Regions from separate parts of the Delftia sp. K82 genome, predicted to be linked through region 1. Evidence: riboswitches for the same ligand, from Rfam matches in the RefSeq annotation. Region 1 holds a riboswitch; the other holds the start of a gene.
The links. Region 1 has a riboswitch for glycine ahead of gcvT (glycine cleavage system aminomethyltransferase GcvT). Riboswitches for the same ligand answer to the same signal wherever they lie in the genome.
Positions count from the first base shown of each region.

Region 2: linked by a shared signal. The riboswitch ahead of KDK82_RS26095 (D-amino acid dehydrogenase) and the one ahead of gcvT (glycine cleavage system aminomethyltransferase GcvT) in region 1 are both predicted to bind glycine.

Region 1 covers NZ_MYFL01000001.1:1,701,232-1,706,001, forward strand. Annotated here, with positions in the region: gene gcvP (aminomethyl-transferring glycine dehydrogenase) at 1-1,153, opposite strand, end outside; gene gcvH (glycine cleavage system protein GcvH) at 1,225-1,599, opposite strand; gene gcvT (glycine cleavage system aminomethyltransferase GcvT) at 1,736-2,911, opposite strand; glycine riboswitch at 2,929-3,047, opposite strand; glycine riboswitch at 3,063-3,174, opposite strand; gene KDK82_RS07360 (fatty acid--CoA ligase) at 3,344-4,770, shown strand, end outside.
Region 2 covers NZ_MYFL01000004.1:572,001-576,770, reverse strand. Annotated here, with positions in the region: partial or broken gene KDK82_RS26100 (invasin domain 3-containing protein) at 1-785, opposite strand, end outside; glycine riboswitch at 1,444-1,554, shown strand; gene KDK82_RS26095 (D-amino acid dehydrogenase) at 1,647-2,978, shown strand; gene KDK82_RS26090 (FIST N-terminal domain-containing protein) at 3,047-4,282, opposite strand; gene KDK82_RS26085 (PhaM family polyhydroxyalkanoate granule multifunctional regulatory protein) at 4,359-4,770, opposite strand, start outside.

The DNA of each region.
Region 1 (4,770 bases):
CCAGCTCGGCCAGGCCACGCGCCAGGATGGCCGTGTACGAGGCCACGCGGCGGGCGATGCGCTCCAGGCCCTCGGGGCCGTGGTAGACGGCGTACATGCTGGCCACGACGGCGGGCAGCACCTGGGCCGTGCAGATGTTGGAGGTGGCCTTCTCGCGGCGGATGTGCTGCTCGCGCGTCTGCAGTGCCAGGCGGTAGGCGGGCTTGCCATGCACGTCCACGCTCACGCCGACCAGGCGGCCGGGCAGGGAGCGCTTGAACTCGTCGCGGCAGGCCATGAAGGCGGCGTGCGGGCCACCCGCGCCCATGGGCATGCCAAAGCGCTGGGTGGTGCCCACCACGATGTCGGCACCCCATTCGCCGGGCGGCGTGATCAGGGTCAGCGCCAGCAGGTCGGTGGCCACGATGAAGGCGGCCTGCTTGCCATGGGCCTTGTCCACGTCGGCGCGCAGATCGTCGATGCGGCCGCTGGTGGCGGGGTACTGGGCCAGCACGGCGAAGTAGTCGCCCTCCATCAGCTGGTTCCATTCCTCCAGCGAGTTGGCCAGCAGCACCTCGATGCCCAGCGGCGCGGCGCGTGTCTGGATGACTTCGATGGTCTGGGGGTGGGCATCGCCGGCCACCACGAAACGGTTGCTCTTGCTTTTGACGGAGCGCTTGGCCAGCGTCATGGCCTCGGCGGCCGCCGTGGCCTCGTCCAGCATGGAGGCGTTGGCAATCGGCATGGCCGTCAGGTCGCAGACCATGGTCTGGAAGTTGACCAGGGCCTCCATGCGGCCTTGCGAGATCTCGGCCTGGTAGGGCGTGTAGGCCGTGTACCAGGCCGGGTTCTCCAGAATGTTGCGCAGGATGACGCCGGGCGTGTGCGTGCCGTAGTAGCCCTGGCCGATGAAGCTTTTGAGCAGCTGGTTGCGGCCTGCCAGCGCCTTGAGTTCGGCCAGCGCCTGGGCCTCGGTGGCCGCCGGCGGCAGCGCCATGGGCTGGTGGCGCCGGATGGAGGGCGGGACGATGGCGTCGATCAGCGCATCGCGCGATGCCGCGCCAATGGCGCTGAGCATGTGGGCCTCGTCTTCGGGCGCAATGCCGATATGGCGGGCCACGAATTCGGTGGCGTTCTCGAGGGCGGCAAGGGGCTGGGTGGAGGACATCAGCATGGAGGGACCTGTCTCAAAAGCTGAAAAGCGCCAGGGCGGGCCCTGGCGCCCGTCCTGGCCGGAAAGTGGCGTCAGTTGCTCTGTGCGAAGGCCGTGTAGGCGGCTTCGTCGAGCAGCGCAGCCAGCTGGCCTGCGTCGCTGAGCTTGACCTTGAAGAACCAGCCTTCGCCCAGCGGGTCGCTGTTGGCCAGGGAGGGGTCGTCGCGCAGGGCTTCGTTGACTTCGACGATCTCGCCGCTGACGGGCATGTAGACATCGGCGGCGGCCTTGACGGACTCGACCACGCCGGCCACATCGCCCTGGTTGAAGCTGGTGCCCACGGCGGGCAGATCGACGAACACCACGTCGCCCAGCGCATCCTGCGCGTGGAGGGTGATGCCGACGATGGCCGCGTCAGGGTTGGCGGCGTTGATCCATTCGTGGTCCTTGGAATACTGGATGCTCATGGCTTGCTCCGATAGAAACTGAAAAAGAAACCTGTGAAAGGCGGTTTGAGAAAGGTCAGTGCGCACTGTAGCGGCATGCGATGGCAGGAAAAACGAATCCGCCGAACTCGATCCACGCCAAGCGCGCAGGCTGTCCTCAACCGCGGTGATAGCGGGGCGCCACGAAGGGCGTGGCCTGCACCTGCATGGGCACGGCCTTGCCGCGCACCATGGCCTGCAGCGTGGTGCCGACGGCGGCGCTGCCCGGCTCCACGTACGCCAGGGCCACGGGCTGGTTCAGCGTGGGCGACAGCAGGCCGCTGGTGACCTGGCCGACCTTGCGGCCGCTGGCGTCCAGCAGCTCCGTGCCTTCGCGCACGGGCACGCGCTCCAGGGCCACCAGGCCCACGCGCTTGCGCGTGAGCAGCTCGGGCGACTGCAGCTGGGCCAGCACGGTGGCCGCGCCGGGAAAGCCGCCTTCGCGCTCGCCACCAATGCGGCGGACCTTCTGCACGGCCCAGTTCAGGGCGGCCTCGGCCGGGGTGGTGGTCGTGTCCAGATCGTTGCCGTACAGGCACAGGCCGGCTTCCAGGCGCAGCGAATTGCGCGCGCCCAGGCCCACGGGCCTGACTTCGGGCTGGGCCAGCAGGGCACGGGCAAAGGCCTCGGCGTGGCTGGCGGGCAGGGAGATCTCGAAGCCGTCCTCGCCGGTATAGCCGCTGCGCGTGATGTACAGCTCGGCGCCTTCCCAGTCGAAGTAGCCGCCCGTCATGAACACCAGCCCGGCCGTGTCGGGCAGCAGGCGCTCCATGGCGGCTGCTGCCTGCGGGCCCTGCAGCGCCAGCAGGCCCCGGTCGAACTGGGGCTCGATTTCACAGCGCCCGCCAATGCGGGCCTCTATGTGCGCCAGGTCTTCGTGCTTGCAGGCGCCGTTGACGATCAGGAACAGGTCGTCCTCGCGGCGCACGAACATCAGGTCGTCCAGAATGCCGCCCGCGTCGTTGAGCAGCAGGCCGTAGCGCTGGCGGTGTTCGCCCAGGCCCAGCACGTCCATGGGCAGCAGCGATTCCAGCGCCGCGCCGGCATCCGGGCCGCGCAGGCTGATCTGGCCCATGTGCGAGACATCGAACAGGCCTGCCGCCTCGCGCGTGTGCAGGTGCTCGGCCATCAGCCCCTGCGGGTATTGCACGGGCATGGAGTAGCCGGCAAACGGCACCATGCGCGCGCCCAGTTCCTGGTGCAGGTCGAACAGCGGGGTCTTGAGCAGATCGGTGGTGGAGGCAGCGGTCAAGGAGGGACTCTCTTTTCGGCAAGGGGCAAGGCACAACGCCATCCCGGAATCCCGGGATGTCCTGCCCTGCTGTCCGCTTTACCTGAGAGATTCACCCGCACCTTCCATGCGTGGGGCTTGCTCCTTCGGTGGATGGGGCACACCGCCGTGCCCTGCATCTCTCTCCAGCTAGGAACGCCTGCGGCCGTGGCGGCAGGCGGTGCCAGTCCTTTTGCCTGAGCGTTCGGGACGAACCCTGCGCCTTCGGCGGTGCCGCTGCCTGTGACCATTGCGGCCGGGCGGGCACTCTCTCCTGACCGGCGCATTCTAGCTGCGGCCAGCGTCCGCGCGGCTTCGGGATTTCCGCGGGCCGACCGCAGCTCCATGCGCTTGCCTGCATGGATGCATTTGCAAATTGCATAACTGTCTAAAAAATCTCCTACATTGAGATGCATCGATATATGAAATCTCGTGAGCGAGAAGGAAGAAGCGCACATGCAGCAGACGCTGGGAGACACATTGGCCTGGCCGGCACGTTACCTGCCGAACAAGGAAGCCCTGGTGGCTTGGGAGGGCGGCGAGCGCCGCGCCTGGACCTATGCCCAGCTCGATGCCGAAGTCAACCGCCACGCCCACGGCCTGGCCGAGCTGGGCATAGGCCATGGCGACGTGGTCGCGGCCTTTCTCTACAACACGCCAGCCTTTGTCTTCACCATGCTGGCGGCCGCGCGCCTGGGCGCCATCTTCAACCCCATCAACTACCGGCTGGCAGCCCAGGAGCTGGCCTTCATCCTCAAGGACGGCGCAGCGCGCGCCCTGGTCTTCGAGCACGAGGGCGGCGAGGTGGCCGCACGCGCCCAGGCCCTGCTCAAGGCCGAAGGCGGTGGTGGCACTGCCGCAGGCGCAGGCACGGGCATCGAGCACTGGATCTTTGCCGACGATGCCCCGGCCGACCCGCTGCCGGTCTGGGCCACGCAGCGCCTGTCCGCCCTGGCCAGGGGCCGCAGCAGCGCGCCGCCCCAGGCCCATGTGCGCGAGAGCGACCCCTGCATCCTCATGTACACCAGCGGCACCACGGGCCGGCCCAAGGGCGTGCTGCATACGCACCGCAGCAAGCTGGCGCACAACGCCCTCATGCACCAGACCATGCAGTTCACGCGCGACGACGTGGGCCTGGCCATGGCGCCGCTCAACCACACGGCCGAGCTACACACCAGCTTTTTGCCGCGCCTGCAGGCCGGGGCCACCCAGGTGCTGCTGCGCCGCTTTGACGTGACCGAGGCCTGGCGCCTGATCCGCGAAGAGCGCGTGAGCTTCTTCTTCGCGGCGCCCACCATGGTCACCATTCTGCTGGCCGACCCCATTGCCTCGCCTGAGCAGGCGCCCGCGCTGCGGCTGGTGGAGTACGGCGGCGCCTCCATGGCGCCGCACCTGATCCGCGAATGGACGCGCAAGGTCGGCAGCGACCTGGTCCAGGTCTACGGCACCACCGAGATGGGGCCCTGCATGTCCATCCTCCTGCCGCGCGAGCAACTCTCGCACGCGGGCTCGGCCGGGCTGCCCTCCATGGGCCATGACCTCATCGTGGCCAGGCTGCGCGAAGACAACGCCCCCACCGATCCGGCTGAGGCCTGCCTGCCAGGCGAGGTGGGCGAAATCCTGGTGCGCGGCCCCTGCATGATGGCCGGCTACCTCAACCGCCCCGACGCCAACACCCGCGCCCTGGCGCACGGCTGGTACCACACGGGCGACCTGGGCCACATCGACGACGATGGCTACCTCTGGATCCGCGACCGCATCGACTACATGATCAATTCGGGCGCCGAGAACGTCTATCCGCGTGAGGTGGAAGACGCGCTGGTCGAGCATGCCGACGTGCTCGAGGTCGCCGTCATCGGCGAGGCCGACGAGCGCTGGGGCCA
Region 2 (4,770 bases), on a different contig from region 1:
AATACTGCTTCGCCACAGGTCATGTTGGGCGAATTGGTGAGCGTGATGTTCTTCCCACCAAGATAAAAAGTTTCCCAGGGGGAGTCCGCCCAGTTCTGGACTTGTATGACTCCCCCGAAATCGATGGTCAATGAGCCCGTGCCGGCTGGCACGGTGCCTTTGAGCCAGTACCAGGCACCACCGGCACCAGTGGTGGTGCCCGTATCGCCGCCGCTGATCATCTGGGTTTGACCACAGGCATTGGTGGCTCCCGTCACGGCGCCGGACTGAGCGCCGCTGACGAATGTATTGGCACAGCGCACGTAAACCGTCTGATTGTCGACATACGGATGGAGGTTTCCCGCCGCATCCTTGGATGTCCCGCTCTGTATGGTTCGCACCGACGTGGTCAGTGTCGGTGCAAAGACGATGGAAACATCGGCACTCGGATCCAGCGTTTGCAGCGTGTAGTTGGCTGCCTGAATGGCCGCTCGCAGCGTACATGCGCCAGCAAAGGTACCCCCCAGCGTGCTGACACAGGTGGTTGGTGTCGTTGCATTGGCATTTGGAGCGTCGCTGTTGTCGGTGACCGTGAAAACGATGGTCGCCGCGAGTGCCGTGGATGAAATACCGGCGCACGAAAGCAGCAGCAACGAGAACAAGTACCTCGCTGCACGCCATTTTCGTAAAAACACCGAACCAAGCAGGCGATCAAGAACGCGCATGATATTCCCCATTTTTTCAAGGAAATCAGACAGGAAAATATTTTCCCCAATGGCAATGGCCATCAGTTGTACCCAGCGCATTTGCATCGCCGCACCTCGGATAGTTCTATTTGAGTCAAGAACTCACAACTCACCTTGCAACCGGTGACATTGGAAGTAACAGGGTTTCGCGCAGATCCTGCGCGTCAATCAAAAAAGGTGGATTTCCATCAGCGCTTGCGCACTGCTCCATTGCCCATTGAGCCGGGCACACCTTCAGCCGGGTTTGCGATGCAAATCATTTTTTTCCTCCCTCAACGAACCATATTCACCGTGCTTGTATTTTTTCCAGTGGCGGGCCAGTTTCCATAGACCTTCACCTGTGCAACGGTAAGTCGCCTATCCGACAGATATACAACCCATGGTTACCCCATGGAGGTTCAATCGATCAGAACATGCGCTGTCAAACCACCACACATACCGATAGGCTAAATCATGTTTTTTTCTATTTCAATAGTTTTTTTCATGAGCCCGAAGGTTTACACCAGCGTTACGAGGGCGGCTCTTGAGCGAATTAGGGAATACCCTGAATCAGCCACACCACATGCAGGTGGCAACTGGTGATATCCCCAGTACAACTGGAACTGGCTCCGCAAGCCACATAGAATCGCCCCTGCAGGAGAGCAGGCGGGCACCACGGTGCCGAGCCTCACCGAAGGCGCAAACTCCCATACACGCTCAGGTTCCGTACTGCAAACACAACATGCCGTCTGGAGAGCCGCCGCACGCAATATGCGGCGCACCGAAGGAGCAAGCCCCGTTCCCATGGACGGCGGTGAATCTCTCAGGTACCAAGGACAGGGGGAGCGGCAGCTGCGTCACGACGGACGCAGGCTGCTTGCTATTGAATCCATAGCTACCAGCTTCCGCGTGACCGGCACATGCCTTTGAAAGGGCATTGTCATGCGCGTCATCGTTCTCGGAGCCGGCCTGATCGGCACCGCCTCGGCCTACTATCTGCAATCCCTGGGCCACGAGGTCACGGTCATCGACCGCCAGGCTGCGCCCGGAGCCGAAACCAGCTTTGCCAACGGCGGGCAGATCTCGGTCAGCCACGCCGAACCCTGGGCCAACCCCGGCGCACCGCTGAAGTTGCTGGGCTGGCTGGGCCGGCAGGACGCCCCCCTGCTGTTTCGCCTGCGCGCCGACATGCGCCAGTGGCTCTGGGGCCTGTCCTTCCTGCGCAACTGCACGCCCGCGCGCACGCGCCACAACATCCAGCAGATCGTTCGCCTGGGCACCTACAGCCGCGAGGCCCTGCAGCAGCTGCGGTCGGACACCGGCATCCAGTACGAGCAGCGCATGCAGGGCATCCTGCACTTCTACACGAACGCCCGTGAGTTCGAGGGCGCTCTCAAGCCCACCGAGCAGATGCAGGCCCTGGGCTGCGACCGCCGCCTGATTGACGCCGACGAAGCCGTGCGCCTGGAGCCGGCCCTGGCCCATGTGCGCGGGCAGATAGCGGGCGCCACCTATACGGCCGAGGATGAATCGGGCGACGCCAACCTCTTCACGCGCGAGCTGGCACGCATTGCCACCACCACGGGCGTGCAGTTCCGCCACGGCCACCACGTCATGGCGCTGCGCACCACGGGCGCAGGCGCCAGCCGCCATATCGACCATGTGGAAGTGACCAATGCCGATGGCCGCTACGAACGCATCCAGGGCGACGCCTATGTGCTGGCCATGGGCTCGTTCAGCCCGCTGCTGGCCCAGCCGCTGGGGCTGCACCTGCCCATCTACCCGGCCAAGGGCTACTCCGTGACCCTGCCGGTGCTGGACCCCGCCAAGGCCTACCAGGTCAGCCTCACGGACGATGAGTTCAAGCTGGTGTTCTCGCGCTACACGGGCGCGCAGGGCGACCGCCTGCGCATTGCCGGCACGGCCGAGTTCAACGGCTACGACCGCAACCTGGACCCCGTGCGCTGCGAGGCCATCGTGCGGCGCGTGCAGCAACTGTTCCCAGGCGCCGGCGATACCGGGCGCGCCCAGTTCTGGAGCGGCCTGCGCCCCGCCACGCCCAGCAATGTGCCGCTGATCGGACGCTCGCCCATCGCCAACCTGTTCCTGAACACCGGCCACGGCACGCTGGGCTGGACCCATGCCTGCGGCTCCGGCATGGCGCTGGCCGACCTAGTCAGCGGCAGGCAGCCGGCCGTGGATTTCGATTTTTTGGGGGCCGCAGCCATGGACCCGGATCGCAGCGCAGGCACGGTGCGCCCGCGCGCGGTCTGAGGTGCAGACGGTGTGTACCGTGTGTACGGCGTGTACGGCGTGTACGGCGTGTACGGCGTGTACGACGCCTAAGCAGTGAACACCGTCAACACCCCGGCGAAGCGGTGCAGGCGGGCATCCATGATCTCGGCTTCGGCGACGAAGCCGATCAATGGCACATCGCCCAGTGCGTGGCGCAGGGTGCGCAGTTCGGCATCGGGGCCGCCGAACAGGCCGCCGCCGCGGCCCCGGCAACTGATGTAGATGGCGCCACGGATGCGGGGCTGTGCCTCGCCTTCGGGCGCCGCCTCCTCGGGCTCCGCCGCATCGCGCAGCGCAGCGCCCAGTTGCAGCAGTTCCTGGCGCGCGACCTGGGCCTGGCGGCGGCAGAAGATCACCGAATGCCCGGCCTCCACGGCCGATGACAGGGCCACGCCCTGGCGCAGCGGGTCCAGCCCGACCAGGGTCAGTACCTGGGCCTCTTCGGTGAGCACGCCGTGGGCCATGCCCCGGCCCGGCGGCGCAATGGCCGCCAGCGTGCTGCGCACCGTGGTCAGCGCGGGCTGCCAGTCGCTGCCTTCCAGCTCCACGCCCAGCAGTTGCAGCAGGCGCTGCAAGGCCGGATCGCCATTGAGCCCGGTGACCAGGGCGCCGCGCGCCTCGGTGATCTCCAGGCCCTCGCCCAGCGGCACGCAGCCCTGGGCCATGCCCGTGATGCAGGGCACGCCCGCACCGAAGGCCACGCCCGAGAAGCCTCCGCTAAAAATGCCGCGCGCATCCGCATGCTGCGCATGCAGGTCCTCGGTGCGGCAGGCGATCTGCACGCCCTCCACGCCATCGTCCCCGTCATCGCCCACGCCGCCGAACAGCAGGCCGGACTCGGTGCGCTCGGACAGCTCGTACAGCAACTCGGCCAGCTCGGGCTGGCCGCCTCCGGCATGGACCAGGGCCGAATGGGCCGTGAACCCGGCCTCGCCGCCCGGCGCATGCAAGGGCGCCAGACCCGAATACAGGCGGTAGTGCGCGGCCGGCACATCGAGCAGCATTACCGCGAGCGCGGAGCCGGACAGGTATTCATGGGACATGGCCAGCACGCCACCGGCCGAACAGCCAGCCCAGTCCGCCACATGGGGCAAGGCCCTGGCCAGATGCTGCAGCAGCGGTCTTGCATGGGCGGCATGCGCGTGGGACAGGTACACCAGGCCCAGTCGAGGGCGCTGCGCGTGGCCCGGATCGGCCATCTGCGAGCGCAGTTGCAGCAGCACCGCATCGGCCGCGGCGCGCCAGTCGGAATGGCTGGCATGGCCTACAGGAAACAACGACATTCCAACCTTCTTTCTAGCCCTGCCAGCGCCCGGCTTGCGGAGGGCTCTAGACCATCCATGGGAGCCGCCGTCCCGCTCAGCGCGGTGGCCGGCTCTTGGCCGGCGCCTTGCCTGCGGCCGGTGCCTTGGCTGTTGTCTTTGCGGTGGTCTTTGCCGCCGTCTTCCTGGCCGCTGCCTTGGCTGGCGCTTTGGCTGGCGCTTTCGCAGGCGCCTTGGCGGCTCCGGCCGGGGCCTTGGCCGCCGGTGCAGCCGCCTTGCCTGCCTGCGCGGCGAAGGCGCCAGCCTGGGCCGTCATGCGGTCCATGGCGGCCTTGGCGATGTCGCCGGCCATGCCGGTGGCGCGCTGTGCGGCAGCCACGGCCTCGGGGGCCATGGGCTCGGCCATGGCCTTGGCGGCGATCTGCTGGAATTGCTGGGTCAGTGCGCCCCACCATTGCATGGCCTGGCCCATGGCGGCGGCCTGGGCCGGCTCGTCCCTGGGCGCAGAA